2 regions of the Undibacterium sp. TJN25 genome follow, and region 1 is predicted to be linked to the other one. Evidence: riboswitches for the same ligand, from Rfam matches in the RefSeq annotation. Region 1 holds a riboswitch; the other holds the start of a gene.
What was found. A riboswitch is a leader RNA that binds a small molecule or an ion and turns the genes downstream of it on or off. The one in region 1 is predicted to bind cobalamin.
Positions count from the first base shown of each region.

Region 2: linked by a shared signal. The riboswitch ahead of ACO0LO_RS13515 (CoA-acylating methylmalonate-semialdehyde dehydrogenase) and the one ahead of ACO0LO_RS21620 (TonB-dependent receptor domain-containing protein) in region 1 are both predicted to bind cobalamin.

Region 1 is NZ_JBMPPM010000009.1:129,247-137,264, forward strand. It holds gene ACO0LO_RS21610 (ABC transporter ATP-binding protein) at 1-567, opposite strand, end outside; gene ACO0LO_RS21615 (FecCD family ABC transporter permease) at 567-1,619, opposite strand; gene ACO0LO_RS21620 (TonB-dependent receptor domain-containing protein) at 1,809-3,689, opposite strand; cobalamin riboswitch at 3,844-4,111, opposite strand; gene cobC (alpha-ribazole phosphatase family protein) at 4,224-4,799, opposite strand; gene ACO0LO_RS21630 (adenosylcobinamide-GDP ribazoletransferase) at 4,822-5,595, opposite strand; gene cobT (nicotinate-nucleotide--dimethylbenzimidazole phosphoribosyltransferase) at 5,612-6,640, opposite strand; gene ACO0LO_RS21640 (alpha/beta hydrolase) at 6,786-7,634, shown strand; gene ACO0LO_RS21645 (diacylglycerol kinase) at 7,689-8,018, opposite strand, start outside.
Region 2 is NZ_JBMPPM010000005.1:34,747-42,764, forward strand. It holds gene mmsB (3-hydroxyisobutyrate dehydrogenase) at 7-900, opposite strand; gene ACO0LO_RS13500 (enoyl-CoA hydratase/isomerase family protein) at 938-2,110, opposite strand; gene ACO0LO_RS13505 (enoyl-CoA hydratase) at 2,107-2,895, opposite strand; gene ACO0LO_RS13510 (acyl-CoA dehydrogenase family protein) at 2,892-4,052, opposite strand; gene ACO0LO_RS13515 (CoA-acylating methylmalonate-semialdehyde dehydrogenase) at 4,062-5,609, opposite strand; gene ACO0LO_RS13520 (hypothetical protein) at 5,608-5,796, shown strand; cobalamin riboswitch at 5,880-6,098, opposite strand; gene eutC (ethanolamine ammonia-lyase subunit EutC) at 6,218-7,045, opposite strand; gene ACO0LO_RS13530 (ethanolamine ammonia-lyase subunit EutB) at 7,064-8,018, opposite strand, start outside.

The DNA of each region.
Region 1 (8,018 bases):
AGCCTTGTGCTGCTGCCGGCACAGGCGGGCAAACAGTTGCATTACGCTGACCTGGTGCGCGAGGTCCAGTGCATTGGCCGGCTCATCCAGCAGCATCAGGCCGGCATCCTGCGCCAGCAAGGCCGCAATGGCCACACGCTGGCGCTCGCCGCCGGACAGGCTGCGCACGTCGCGGTCTGCCAGGTCGGCAACATCCAGTTCCTGCAAAGCTGCATGCGCCAGCGCGATATCTTCGGGAGATTCCCAGTAGCGGCTGTCGTGGTAGGGGTGGCGCGCGCTCAGTACGGTTTCTATCGCGGTGTAGGCGAAAGCATCCACCCTGCCCTGCGCCAGGAAGGAGCGCTCGCGCGCCAGTTCCGCCAGTGGCCACGCGCCGACATCCTTGCCATGCATGCTCACCTGGCCTACATCAATAGGACGCAGGCCTGCCAGCGTGCGTAGCAAGGTACTCTTGCCGGCACCGTTGCGGCCTATCACACACCAGCATTCGCCCGGCTGCACCTGCCACTCCAGGTCACGGACCAGGCAGCGCTTGCCGACATATACATCCAGTTTGCGGGCCTGCATCAGCGCCGCCTCAGCTGGTGCAGCTGCAACAGGAAAACCGGCACGCCGATGATTGCCGTGATCACGCCTACCGGCAACTGCTGCGGCGCGACGACGCTGCGCGCCACCGTATCTGCCAGCACCAGGAAGCTGCCGCCTGCCAGCGCCGAAGCCGGTATCAACAGCCTGTGGTCCGGCCCCCAGGCAAAGCGGCAGGCATGCGGCATGATGAGGCCGACAAAACCTATGCTGCCGGCGCTGCTGACCGCGCTTGCCGTCAGCAGCGCCGAACAGAAAAACATGCCCTGCCGCAGGCTGCCAACCTTGATGCCCAGCGTGCTGGCATTGTCTGCGTGCATGGCGGCGACATTGATAGAACGCGCCGCCTTCATCGCAAAAGCCAGCACCGCCAGCAGGATGACCCAAGGCAGGTAGCGCGGCTGCGTCGTCGACAGGTCGCCTATCATCCAGAACACCATGCCGCGCATGCGGCTGTCCGGTGCGATCGACAGCATCAGGCTGACCAGCGCGCCGCAGCCTGCCGCGATGATGACGCCCGTCAGCAGCAGCAGTGGCGCATTGCCTTCGGAACTGCCGCTGCCGCGGAAGTCGCGGTAGGCCAGACCGAACAGCAGCATGGCCACTGCCATCGCGCCGGCAAAAGCGGCTGCGTCTATCATCCAGGCGGTGCCCAGGAAAAGTATGGTTGCCAGCGCGCCGACCGAGGCGCCGCCGGAAATGCCGAGCACATAGGGCTCGGCCAGCGGATTGCGCAGCAGCGCCTGCATCAGCACGCCGGCCAGCGCCAGCGTGGCGCCGACGGAGAAGCCGGACAGGGCGCGGCCCAGCCTCAATTCCAGCAATGTTGCTGCCAGTGTAGAAGGTTTGCTGCGCAGGATATCTGCCAGCGCATTGAATAGTTCGCCGTAAGACAGCGAGATGGAGCCGACAACACAGGCCGCCAGGATACTGGCGACCGACACGGCCAGCAGCCCGGACAGGACGACAAGCGCGCGCCCGGAAGCGGCAGGAGGTCTGGCGAGGCGGATACCGGCGGCAGAGGCAAGAGGCACAATCAGCCTTTGTAAAAGGGAAATCTGGGATGCCGCCAGTCTTGCCGGCGGCTGCCGGAAAAACTGGAAGGCTTACATCACACTACTGTATTACTGCGGCCGGCCCGTTGGGGCCGGCCGGTGTTGCTTCGGTACAGCTTAGTTCTTGCTTGATACCGGTCAATTTACAAATAACTATGATTTCTACGATTATTTGTAACCGTAGTTCAGGCCGACAAACACGTTGGATCCTGCAGCATTATAGTTTTTTGCCAGCTGGTAGTCTTTATCCAGCACGTTGTTCCAGCGACCGATGACGGACCAGCTTGGCGCGATGTCGTAGGTTGCATACAGGTTCAGCAGGCTGTAGCCACCCAGAACCTTCTTGTTGGCGACATCATCATAACGCTTGTCGGAGAAAGTCGTTTCCACACCCAGCTTGGCTTTACCCAGGGAGTACTCGGCAGCCACGTTGCCATGCTGCTTGGAGCGGCGCGCCAGTTGCAGGCCGGTAGTGTCGTCTTTCGGATCCTGGATATCCAGCGACGCGCGCAGGCTCAGGTCGCCGAACTTGGTGGAACCGCCTACGGTCAGGCCGGACAGCGTGGCTTTTTCCACGTTGTACGAGCAGCCGAACGGATGCGTATCCTGCTGTACCGGGCAGACATTGGTGCTGACCAGCAGATCGGTCAGCTTGTTCTGGTAGTACACCGCGCTCAGCTGGGTATCGCCCATTTCATAGTAGGCGCCGATCTCCGCGTTCTTGCCTTTTTCCGGCTTGTTGGTGGAAATACCGAAGCCTGGGTAGTACAGCTCATTGTAGGTAGGCGCGCGGAAGCTGGTGCCGTAGCTGGCGTTGACGCGGAAGGCGTCGTTGATACGGAAGCCGTAGGCGATGCTGCCGGTGGTATTGGAGCCGTACACCGAGCTGTGGTCATAGCGCACGCTGGCGCTGGCCAGGCTGGCGCCGCGTTTCAGCACGTAGGAAGCTGCCAGCGAATTCGTCGTGCGGTCGCCGTTGACTTCCGCGGTAGTGGTCGTGACTTTTTCCTTGCGGTTTTCCGCCAGCACCTGCAACACATCCTTGCCGATGCTGATGTCATTCTGCAGGTTGAAGGTGTCTTGTTCGGTGTTGATCTGGCTCTTGCCGTAGGACGCATCGGTGAAGGATTTGTCCTTGGCCTGGGCGTACTGGGTTTTCAGCGTCCAGTCATTGGTGACCTTGTTCTTGCTGTAGATGGCCAGCGTTTGCAAGTCTTGCTGCGTGCGGTCGTCATAACCCGGGCCGGCATCGAACTGCGCCTTCAGCCGGCTTTGCAACAGGCTCGCGCCGATTTCCTGGCCCTTGGACCATTCATAAGCCAGGCGGCCGCTGACGCTGTCCAGCTTGTAGCCGTCCTTGTCCGGGTTGTAGGTGAAAGAACCTGCGGCAGGCGTGCTGGCGGAGAAACCGTCGGCCTCTTCATGGCCGACATTCAGCGCGTAGCTGATGTGGTTTTCAGTCGCGCCGGAGATTCCTGCATCCGCCTTGCGCAGCCCGTAGGTGCCGGCGCCAACGGATGCCGTTGGTGTGACTGTAGCGCCGGCGGAGCCCTTTTTGGTGAAAATCTGGATCACGCCGCCGATGGCATCCGCACCGTACAGGCTGCTCAATGGACCATAGACGATTTCAATGCGCTCGATCTGCGACAGGGGAATGGTGGACCATGTGGCGCCGCCTGTTGTAGAGGAACCGATGCGCACGCCGTCTACCAGCACCACGTTTTGCGAATTGCTGGTGCCGCGGATGAACACGGAAGAGGTCGTGCCCGGGCCGCCGTTGCGCGCGATTTCAATGCCGCGCTGCTTTTGCAGCAGGTCTACTACAGAAGACGAACCGGACTTGGCGATTTCGTCGGCCGTAATGACCACGTTGTCGGCCAGCACGTCCTTGGCGGCCTGCACCTGGCGGCCTGCGGTCATGACGACGTTGGCAGTGTTAGCAGTATCTTCGGCAAATGCCGAAGCTGCAGGAAAGAGGGAGGCAACGGCCAGGCTGATGGCGAGCGGCTTCAGCGCTGAAACAGCGCGGCGGGAAACGATAGAGGTCATGATAGCTACAAAAAAGAGGCAACCAGCCAACGTCCCCGCAGGCTGGATTGAACAAAAGTGCCGCTATCGGATACATGCGCGCGCTGCCTGTGGACACAGTCCCGGCAGCCATTGCGATGCAAAGAAAAATTCCTGACGAACATCCCCGTCCGCAGCACTTTCACCTATCTTGGCCGGTATCCGGGCTAACAAGTATGGCTATCCGACCTTCCCATGCAGACTGCACAGTGGTATTGGAAGAGAGCTTGCCAGGATAGACTTCAGGAGGAACCTTGAGAGGACTAGCGAGGCACTTGTACACCGTTGCGGGGGCAGCACACATTATGCAAAATCGCCGGATGGTAAGGCTGGGCTTGCACTGTGTTTCCCGTTTAACCGCGGACATGAGCATGTCCGCGAGCACCAAAACCCCGCCATTTTATAGGGTCTCGGGCTTTGTATCAAGGCAAGAGTCCGTGGCATGCATGCCGAACGTGAAAGGCAAGGGGTCAGCACAACGGGAAGTGTCCATTTAAAAATATCAATCCTGCAAGATTACCCAATCCTGGGCACATCTATCTGCACGCACTGGCCGTAGAGGATTGCCGCCGGGCCTGTAACGGAATTGACTGCCTGCGCCGCCAGCTCCGCCACTTGCATTCCCTGACGGTAAGCCTGCATCAGCCGTATGGGCCCTGCATGGCAAACCACTACAACGACAGCATCGGGCTGGCGCTGAATGTCGCGTAGAAACTCCATCACCCGCGCGGCCATCTGCAGCACGCTTTCGCCACCGCCTGGAGGGTAATGCACGGTATCCGCAGCCCAGGCGTCAATTTCGGCACGCGCAATATCATCCCAGCGGCGCATTTCCCAATTGCCGAAATCCATTTCTATCAGCCGCGTATCCAGCACGGGCACCTTGCTTTGCATGGCCTGCGCCAATGCATGCGCAAGCACCGAACAACGCTGCAGCGGGCTGGAAATGATGCGCGCGCCAGGCGGCAAGCTTTGTGCAAGCGCGGCGACGACTTCGCTGCAATGGCCGGCATCCGCGGGAAGGTCCGCCTGGCCGTAGCAGGTGCCGGCGGCAAGCTCGGGCCGGGGATGGCGGATCAGGTAGAGTCGCATTACATCAGAAGAATCAAATGAGTCAGATAAATTTGCCGATGGCCGCGGCAAACCCAAGATAAAAAGCCAGTTCCGACAACTGCTGCACGGCGCCCAGGCAATCGCCGGTGTAGCCGGCAATGCGGCGCACGAACAGCCGCGCCAGCCAGCAGCCGGCCAGCAGCAGCAAGGCCAGGCCTGCGAGGAAGTGCGGCAACAGGAAAGCCTTGAAATACAGCAGCGCCGCAACAGGCAGCAGCACCGTTACGCATGCCAGCAGGAATTCGCTATTTGACATGTGCTGCGCCAGCGGCTTGGCCTTGCCCTCCAGGCGCGCATAGGCCAGCTTCCAGATCAGGCTTACCGCCATCAGCCGCGACAGCGGATGCGCCATCAGCAAGGCGGCCACGGCCCAGACCGGCGGCAGGCCGGCGAGCACCGTGCATTTGGCAAGCAGCATCAAACTGATACCTATCGCACCGTAGGCGCCTACCCGCGAATCCTTCATGATTTCCAGCACGCGCTCCGGCGTGGAACCACCGCCGAAACCGTCGCATACGTCGGCAAGACCATCCTCATGGAAAGCGCCCGTCATCCAGATGCCGGCCACGGTGGACAGCACGGCAGCGACTGCCTGCGGCCACAGCGCGGACGCCAATGCATACACCGACGCAGTCCAGGCGCCCACTACCCAGCCCACGGCCGGAAAGTAACGCGACGCGTGGTGCAGCCAGGATGTATCAAAGCCTACCCAGCGCGGAATGGGAATGCGCGTAAAGAACTGCAGCGCGATAAAAAACAGGCGTAGCTGATGCATGGCGGAATCCAGGCCCCTAGCTCTTGCCGCTGACCTTGGCAGACTCGAAGGTTGCCATCTGCCACATGAAGTTGACGGCTGCCTGCAACAGCGGGTAAGCCAGCGCAGCGCCCGTGCCCTCCCCCAGGCGCAAGTCCAGCTGCAGCAGGGGTTGCGCGTGCAGCACATCCAGCATTTTTGCGTGGCCGCTCTCGTCGGAGCGATGGGCAAATACGCAATAGTCGAGGATGGATGGTTGCAGCTTCGCAGCCACCAGCAGCGCTGAAGTAACGATGAAACCGTCTATCAGCAGCACCATGCGGCGCGACGCGGCTTCCAGCATGGCGCCGACCATCATTGCCACTTCAAACCCGCCGAAGGCCGCGAGGATGTCCAGCGGCTCGGTGACGCCCGCATGCAATGCTGCAGCTTTTTCTATCACCTGCTGCTTGTGCAATACGCCTTCGGCGGACAGGCCGGTGCCCGCACCCACGCATTGCGCTGCCGGCACACCGGTCAGCTTGTGCATCAGCGCGGCTGCCACGGTGGTATTGCCTATGCCCATTTCACCAAAGCCGAGCACGTTGCCGGGCAGGTCTGCCGCCAGCGCCTTGCCGTACTGTATCGCCTGCCTGCACTGCTCTGCCGTCATCGCCGGCTGCTGTGCAAAATTCTGCGAGCCCATTGCCACCTTGCGGTTCAACAGCTGCTCGCGTGGGCCGAAGTCATGGTTGACGCCTGCATCCACGATATGCAGGGCAATGCCGTTCTGGCGTGCAAACACGTTGATGGCCGCGCCTTCCGCCAGGAAATTTTCCACCATCTGCCAGGTCACGCTTTGCGGAAAGGCGGAGATGTTTTCTGCGCAGATGCCGTGATCCGCCGCAAACACGATGATGGCGGGCTGGCTCAGCGAGGGCTGCGTGCTTTGCTGGATCAGGCCGATCTGCCTGCCCAGGCTTTCCAGACGGCCGAGGCTGCCGAGTGGTTTGGTCTTGTTGTTGATGCAGGCATCCAGCGCCTGTGACAGCGTGGCATTCTGCGTGGAGGAAATGGCTGGGATCATGTGCTTTTATCTTATGGTGCCGGGGAAAGGCGCTAGTGTAGACTTTTAAGCGGGAACAGGACAAATATTCTTCCAATCGCCGCTGCCGGCATAGTCTATCCCCTTTCGGGTACCATAATGCTTTTTCCGAACCTGTCACGAGTTTATGCAAAACCCTTCCGAATACTACGGCCAGCAATACAATGCGCGTGCCGGCATTCCAGACCACCCTTATATTTTTACCCGCTGGGTCAACCAGTCGTCGCTGGTGCGCCGCACCAATGCCGGCCTGTACGACCTGATGTACGGTGACAGCACCGGCGAAAGGCTGGACCTGTTCCCTACCCGCACACCCGGCGGCCCCTTGCTGGTGTTCATCCATGGAGGCTGGTGGCGTTCGCTGGACAAATCCGATTTCTCGATGATCGCACCAGCCTTTACGGCAGCCGGCGTCAACGTCGCGCTGACCAACTACACACTGGCGCCCGGCGCCAGCATAGAAGAGATCGTGCAGCAGCAATTGCGCGCACTGGCCTGGCTGTACCGAAATGTGGAAAAATACGATATCGACCCGCAGCGCATTGTGGTGGCGGGCCATTCGGCCGGCGCGCACCTGGCGGCAATGATGATGGCAGCGCAATGGCCGGTCTATGCGAACGACCTGCCGGCCGACATGATCAAGGCAGGCGTGCTGGCTTCCGGCCTGTACGACCTGACGCCGGTGCCGCATGCGGAATTTGTCAATGTGGACCTGAAGCTGACTGAGGAACGCGCTGTCAGCCTGTCGCCGGGCTTCATGCCGCACTCGCACTCGGCGCCGTTCATTACGGCGGTGGGCGGACTGGAATCGGACGAATTCAAGCGCCAGACCAGCCTGATCGCCAAGGCCTGGCAAACCCAGCACCGTGCAGACATCCCGCTGCCGGAAGCCAACCACCTGACAATCTGCGATGCGCTGACGGACAAGGACAGTGCCTTGTTCAAGGCAATGCTGGAACTGATAACCAGCGTTTAATGAACGCTCGGTGTTGCGGCACGCGCTGCAACACCGTCATCATCGCTAATAAAATCAGTAATAAAACCGGTTGAACAGCACGACCGCCCAGGTGGCGACCGCAATCAGGAAAGTCAGCAATACCGCCGCGCTGCCAAAATCCTTGGCATTCTTGGACAGCGAATGGCGCTCCAGCGAGACCCGATCCACCACCGCCTCGATCGCCGAGTTGATCAACTCCACCACCAGCACCAGCACCAATACCGCAATCATCATCAGTTTTTCAAACGCCGACACCGGCATCGCCAGCGCAACGATAGAACCTATGATGACCAGCACCAGCTCTTGCCGGAATGCATGTTCATTCTTCCACGCATTTTTGAATCCGTCGATGGAATAGAAAAA
Region 2 (8,018 bases), on a different contig from region 1:
TTCTCCCTATTCGGAATGCTTGCTCAGCAATTGCAGGATGCTGGAAAAATCCTTCCCTCCCGCGCCCGCCTTGCTATGCACGCCGTACAGGTTGCGCGCCAGTTCGCCCAGCGGGGTGGCTGCATTAGCCGCCAGCGCTGCTTCCGCCGCCAGCCCCAGGTCCTTGTGCATCAGGTCCACGCCGAAGCCGCCGGTATAGCCGCGTGATGCGGGAACGTTGTCCATCACGCCCGGGTAGGGGTTATATACTTCCAGAGCCCAATTGCGGCCCGAACTTTTACTCATGATGTCGGACAGTACCTTGGGGTCGAGCCCGCTGGCAACGCCCAGTGCGAGCGCTTCTGCCGTGCCGGCCATCAGTATGCCCAGCAGCATGTTGTTGCAGATCTTTGCAGTCTGCCCTGCGCCGTGCGCGCCCGCATGGAAGATATTCTTGCCCATGGTAGCCAGTAATGGCCGGGCACGCTCCAGGGCAGCAAGGTCGCCGCCGACGATGAAGGTCAGCGTGCCTGCCTGCGCGCCGCCTGTGCCGCCCGATACCGGCGCGTCCAGCATGGCCAGGCCGCGCGCCGCTGCCGCGTGCGCCACCTTCTGCGAAGTTTGCGCTGCAATGGTGCTGCAATCGATGATCAGCGTGCCGTCGGCGATATGCGGCAATATCCCTTGCTCGCCCAGGTACAGTCCTTCCACATGACGGCTGGCAGGCAGCATGGAAATGACCACTGCTGCGCCGCTGACGGCTTCTCCTGCCGAAGCGGCCGCCTGTGCCCCGGCATCCGCCAGTGTCTTGACGGCTGCGGCGGACAGGTCAAATACCGTCAGCGCATAGCCGTTCTTTAATAAATTCAGCGCCATCGGCGCGCCCATATTGCCTAAACCGATGAAAGCGATCTTCTGCATGGTGTGCTCCACGATGTGCTCCATAAGGTGCTCCTTTTTATGCCGCCAGGCGTTTGTCATGCCGCCCCAGGTCTGTCAGGGGATGCGATGCCTGGTCCCACGGGCTGTTGAAAAATTGTTGCGCCATTTCTTCCGTCATATCCTGCAGGCGAGGCGGGTTCCAGTGCGGCTGCATATCCTTGTCCACAATCAGCGCCCGTATACCTTCCGCAAAGTCCGGCCCTGCAGCGCAAGCCAAAGAGGCAGTCAGTTCCAGCCGGAATACCTCTGCCAGTGACAGGTGCTTGCTTCGCTGTTGCAGTGCATACGCCAGAAAGGCGGAAGACGGGCTGCCTTTTTTGAGGGCTGCGGCTGCCTTCTGCAGCCATGCATCATCGCTGGGCAGTCTGCTGATGCGTTGGACGATGTCTTCGAGCCCGCCGCCTGTGCATAGCTGGTTGATCAGGTCAAAGTGCTGCCGCAGCGGCCCGGCAGGCGCAGCGGTATGCTGCTGTTCCGCCTGCTGCAGCAGCCGGCTCAACAGTATATGGTTGTCCTGCTCCTTCCCGCTCCACGGCAATGCCTGCATTTCCCTCAGCACGGCGGCCTTGTCCGCGTGCTCCAGCTGGAAGTCCGCCAGCTTTGCAAACCTGGCGTCCGCGGCGTTGATCGATGCGCCTGTCAATGCCAGAAATAGCCCCAGCTTGCCCGGCATGCGATTCAGGAACCAGCTGCCGCCGACATCGGGATACAGGCCTATCGCTATTTCCGGCATCGCCAGCCGCGATTTTTCCGTCACCACGCGGTGGCTGGCGCCGGCCATCAAGCCGATGCCGCCGCCCATTACAATGCCATGGCCCCAGCACAGCACGGGTTTGCCAAAAGTGTGGATCAGGTAGTCCAGCCGGTATTCATGCTCAAAGAAGCGCAGCGCGTAAGCATTGCTGAGCGGATCCCCCTTGCGGTCAGATGCATGGTGTTCCAGCATAGAACGGTACAGGTTTTGCAGGTCGCCGCCGGCGCAGAAAGCCTTGTCGCCGGCAGCCTGCAATATCACGACGGCGATAGCGGGGTCGGCGCGCCAGGCGGCCAGTTGTTGCGACAGCAGGTCCACCATGTCCAGCGACAGCGCATTCAGCGTATGTTCCGCGTTCAACGTAGCCACGCCCAGCGATTTGCCGTTGCCGGCCGGCAGAGTGTCAAACAGTACTGCGGGGGAGGGGGCGTTCATGCATTCCTCCAAACCGGCGTGCGTTTTTCCAGGAAGGCATTGACGCCTTCTTTTTGGTCGGCACTGTCAAACAGCTTGATGAAGGCTTCCCTTTCCGGCGGCAGCATGCTGCTCATGCTCTGGTGCCGCGCGCCCTGTATCAGCTGTTTACAGGCCTTGACGCTGGTGGGGCTTTGCCGTGCCGCCTGCACGGCCAGCGCCAGTGCGCGCTGCACAGCGGTTCCGGTTGCCACCACCTCTTCAACCAGGCCTATGCGCAATGCCGTTTCTGCATTGATTCTTTCGCCGCACAGTATCATTCGCTTGGCCCAGCCTTCCCCCACCAGCCAGGCCAGGTTCTGGGTTCCACCGGCGCAGGGCAGCAAGCCTACTGCAGCTTCCGGCAAGGCCAGTTGGGCCTGGGTTTCCGCAATGCGCAGGTCGCAGGCCAATGCACACTCTAGTCCGCCACCCATTGCATAGCCGTTGATGGCGGCGATGGACACGCCGTTGAAACGCGACAAGGCTTCAAAGGCCTCGCCGAAACAGCGCGCCATTTCGGCGGCGATGGCCAGGTCGCCATCTGCAAACAGTTTGAGGTCGGCGCCGGCGGAGAAAAATTTTTCTCCCGAGCCGGTCAGCACCAGGCTGTAGATATCCGGATTGGCGTTCAGATCGTTTACCAGCCTGACCATGTCTTTCAGGCTCGCTAGTGTCCAGGTATTGGCCGGCGGATTGCTGATGGTGACCAGTGCAGTATGGCCGCTGATTTCCAATTGCAGGTTGGCGTAGGCAGCATGTGTCATAAAAATTCCTCGCTGGGAGATTGGTTGAGAAGATGGCGCGCAACGATGACGCGCATGATTTCGTTAGTGCCTTCCAGTATCTGGTGCACCCGCACGTCGCGCAGGTAACGCTCCAGCGGATATTCGCGGATGTAGCCGTAGCCGCCGTGGATCTGCAGTGCTTCATTGCAGACGGTAAAGCCGGTATCGGTCGCCAGCCGCTTGGCCATCGCGCAATAGACGGAGGCGTTGGGCGCCTGTGCATCCAGCTTGGTGGCGGCCAGCCTGACCATCTGGCGCGCCGCCACCAGCTCCGTCTGCATGTCCGCCAGCTTGAATTGCAAGGCCTGGAATCCGGACAGGCGCTGCTTGAACTGCATGCGTTGGTTCATATAGGTTTGCGCGCTGTTCAGCGCCGACTGTGCCGCACCTATCGAACAGGTGGCGATGTTGATGCGGCCGCCGTCCAGTCCCCGCATCGCCATGCGGAAGCCTTGCCCTTCTTCCCCCAGCAGGTGGGAGCGCGGCACACGCACATTGTCGAAGCTGATGGTGCGGGTAGGCTGGCTGTTCCAGCCCATTTTTTCTTCCTTGCGGCCATAGCTGATGCCGGGCAGGTCGGCAGGCACGACAAATGCGGAAATGCCGCCCGCGCCGGCTTCTCCGCTGCGCGCCATGACGACCAGCACCCTGGTCGCGCCGGCGCCGGAGATAAAGGCCTTGGCGCCGTTCAGCACATAATGGTTGCCATCCAACTGCGCGGAGGTCGTCAGCGATGCCGCATCGGAGCCGGCGCCGGCTTCGGTCAGGCAATACGATGCCAGCTTCCTGCCGGAAGCCAGCGGAGGCACCCAAACGTCGCGCACTTCCGGCTTTGCCCACTGGGCAATCATCCAGGTGGCCATGTTATGTATTGTGATATACGCCGCGGTAGAAGGGCAGGCGCGCGCCAGCTCTTCAAACACGATGACTGCATCCAGCCGCGATAATCCCAGGCCGCCCAGTTCCTCCGGCACATACATGCCGCAAAATCCCAGTTCCCCCGCATGCGCGATCACTTCCACCGGGAAGATGGATTCCGCATCCCAGCGCGCGGCCTTTGCCGCCATCTCGCGCGCGGCGAAATCCCTGGCGGACTGCTGGTAGGCACGCTGGTCTTCATTTAATTCGAAGTCCATGGCGGCCGCCTATTTCAGGTTGATCGTCGTATTGACCTTGCCTGCCGTCGTGCTGTCGTCAAACCAGCGCGACGTGATGGTTTTGGTCTGTGTATAGAAGGCGATCACCTGTTTGCCATAAGGGCCAAGATCGCCGAGCTTGGAAGCGCGTGAGCCCGTGAACGAAAACAGCGGCACCGGAACAGGGATGGGCACGTTGATGCCGATCTGGCCCACATCGATATCCTCTTCAAACGTGCGGGCCGCGGCGCCGGATTGCGTAAACAGTGCGGTGCCGTTGCCGTTGGGATTGGCGTTGATGATGGCAATTGCTTCCTGCAGGCTGTCCGCGTGCATGACGCACAATACCGGGCCGAAAATTTCTTCTTCGTAAATGCGCATGCCGCGCTGCACGCCGGTGAATACTGTGGGACCGATAAAGTTGCCTTCCTCGTAGCCCGCGACGGACGGATTGCGTCCGTCCAGGACCAGCTGAGCGCCTTCGCGGACGCCTTGTTCAATCAAGCCGGTGACACGTGCTTTTGCACCGTGGGAAATGACGGGGCCGATATCGGTATTCGGTTCCGCGCCGCCATTCACTTTCAGCGAGCGCGCCTTGTCCAGCAGCTCAGGCACCCAGTTTTGCGCATCGCCGACCAGGATCACGACCGACAACGCCATGCAGCGCTGGCCTGCGGCGCCGAAGGCGGCGCCGGCCAGGTTGTTCAGCGTCTGTTCCTTGTTGGCATCCGGCAGCACGATCGCATGGTTCTTGGCGCCCATCATGCATTGCGCGCGCTTGCCTGCCAGCGTGGCGCGGTTATATACATGCGTGCCGACGCGGGTGGAGCCGACAAAGGACACTGCCTTGATATCAGGATGGTCGCAGATCGCATTGACGACTTCTTCGCCGCCATGCACAACGTTCAGCACGCCGGCAGGAATACCAGCCTGCATCGCCAGTTCGGCTAGGCGCATTGTCACCATCGGATCTTGCTCGGAAGGTTTCAGGATGAAGGTATTGCCGCAGGCAATCGCCATCGGGAACATCCACAGCGGTATCATCGCGGGGAAGTTAAAAGGGGTGATGCCGGCGCATACGCCCAGTGGCTGGTTCAGGGTGTAAGTATCGACGCCGCTGGCGACATTATTGGCAATTTCGCCCATCTGCAGGTTGCCGATATTGGCAGCGTGCTCCACTACTTCCAGCCCACGGAAAATATCACCTTCGGCGTCGGCCAGCGTCTTGCCTTGTTCGGCCGTCAGTATGGCGGCCAGTTCCTGCATGTTCTCGCGTATCAGCTGCTGGTATTTCAGGAAGATGCGTGCCCGCGCGCCGATGGCGGTCTTGCGCCACGTGGCAAAAGCCTGTTTGGCGCTACTGACGGCCAGCTGCATTTCTTCAGGCGTGGCAAAAGGCACGCGGGCGATGATTTTCTGGGTTGCCGGATTGACGATGTCGCGCCATTGGTCGGTTTTGGATTCCAGCAACTGGCCGTTGATCAGCAGCTTGACGGAGGGGGCAGAGGAGATAGAAGGGATGGACGAGTGGACTGAAGCGCTAGAAGCATGGTTCATGATGCATTTCCTGTTCGGACGGCAGGGCGCGGCGAGCCTGAGACTCGCGATGTACGGTCCTGCCTGTTTGCCTGAAAACGGATTTCCCGCCAGTTTCTATGCTGGTGAGAAGCTCCGGCCATGGGTGTGCAAACACCCCTTGCGCACCTTCCGTACGCAAGCAGACCTCAGAAAAATTGCAGAATGAATGGAGATGAATTGAGAGAACAGGACACCGCCTGCCCTTGCAGGCAGTACGGCAGCTTCCACTCAGACAAGGCCTTCCGCAATGTTTCTGATGATCAACAGGCCGGTATCCGGGCTTGCGAGTCTTGTTACATCGCCTTCCCAGTCCATGCATGGACCAGTGGCGTAGATGATGTAACCGCACTCGCATACCGTTGCGGAGGCAGCAGGGGCTTGGCACTGACTTGTGAGGCAGTGCGAACCGCTTTCCCGTTTAACGCTGCCCAAGATAATGGGCAGCGCACCTGTTGATTTAAGAATAGCACATTAATTTACGTTTACGTAAACGTAAACGTAAAGATAAATGAGCGTAGATCAAGCATTAATATTTTTCATCTGTGCGGCACTTTGGCAGAAAAGGGAGGGCAAGCCTGTAGGAAGTCCTACTCCAGCAGGAAATTGTGCGGCGGCGCCAGCAGGCCGGGTTCCTCCACTGCATCATCCTTCAGCGCTACGCCGGACAGTTGCCTCCGCCGGGATTCCGACAGCAGGTAATGCAGCTTGGCGGCGGCATCTTTATAGCTTAGCCCCGCGGGACGGACATTGGAGATGCAGTTGCGGCCGGCGTCGTTCATGCCGGGCTGCGGCATCCATGTCAGGTACAGGCCCATGCTGTCAGGCGAACTCAGTCCTGGCCGTTCGCCTATCAGCACGACTGCCATTTTTGCGCCCAGCAAATGGGCGGCTTCGTCGCCGACCGCCACCCGGCCCTGGCGGACGATGCATATGGGCGCGACAGACCAATCTTCTGTCGCCAGCCGCTGGTGCAGAAGGCTGAGAAAGGGCGCTGCATGCTGCATGATGGCGAGCGCCGACAGACCATCGACAACGATGAGTGCAAGCTCTGGGCGGGTATCCTGTTCATGCGGGGCTGTCCGCGGTAAACCGTTCAGCATTTCTATCGATGCGGCATCAAGTCTGCGCCCCAGGTCCGGCCGCTGAAGATAGGTTGCGCGGTCAGCGGCGGCGCTGTGCAGGTTCAGGCAGGGTTCATGCCGCCTGCCGGCTGCGGCGCTCAGCGCAGGCGCCAGTTTGTCGACATCAAGTTCCAGATGCACTGCGTCGCGTGCCTGCGCATGCGCCAGCTGGAACGCCAGGTGCGCCTGCGTGGGCAGGCTGATGCCTGCACGCCCCAATGCAATACGGGCGGCGGTAAAGCGGCGCAGGCTGCCCCAGGGGTTGGTCGTGACGGGTGGTTTTTGCTCGCTCATTGCTGTACCTGATCTCGATCAGGACAGGCGCAGCAGCGCTTGCCGGAAAGCCGGCGGCAGCGCGTCGTTCAGCCGGAATTGCCCACCGGGTTCCTCCATGCCGGTAAATATCTGCATCTTGTGCAGCCAGGCCTCAAATTCCGGCGCCGGTTTCAGGCCCAGCGCGCGGCGCGCATACAGTGCATCGTGGAAGGACGTGGTTTGGTAGTTCAGCATGATGTCGTCCGAGCCCGGCACTCCCATGATGAAGCTGCAGCCCGCTACACCCAGCAAGGTCAGCAGCACGTCCATATCATTCTGGTCTGCCTCTGCATGATTGGTATAGCAGACGTCGCAGCCCATGGGCAGGCCAAGCAGCTTGCCGCAGAAGTGGTCTTCCAGCCCGGCACGGATGATCTGCCTGCCGTCGAACAGATATTCGGGGCCGATGAAACCCACCACAGTATTGACCAGCAGCGGCTTGTAGCGGCGCGCGACCGCATAAGCGCGCGCTTCGCAAGTTTGCTGGTCCATCCCGTGGTGGGCATTGGCAGATAGTGCGCTGCCCTGCCCGGTTTCAAAGTACATCAGGTTGTCGCCTACGGTGCCGCGCTTCAGCGACAGCGCGGCGCTATGCGCTTCGTCCAGCAACGCCAGGTTGACGCCAAAGCTGCTATTGGTGGCTTCGGTGCCGCCTATGGACTGGAACACCAGGTCCACCGGCGCTCCGCGCCTGATCGCTTCCAGCGTATTGGTCACATGGGTCAGCACGCAGGATTGCGTCGGAATCTCGTAGCGGCGGATGATGTCGTCCATCATGCCGACCAGTTTCACCACTTGCAGCACATTGTCGGTGGCGGGGTTGATGCCGAACACGGCGTCGCCGCTGCCATACAGCAAACCGTCCAGCAGGCTGGCCGCGATGCCGCTGGCATCGTCGGTGGGGTGATTGGGTTGCAGCCGTGTGGACAGCCGGCCCGGCAGGCCGATGGTG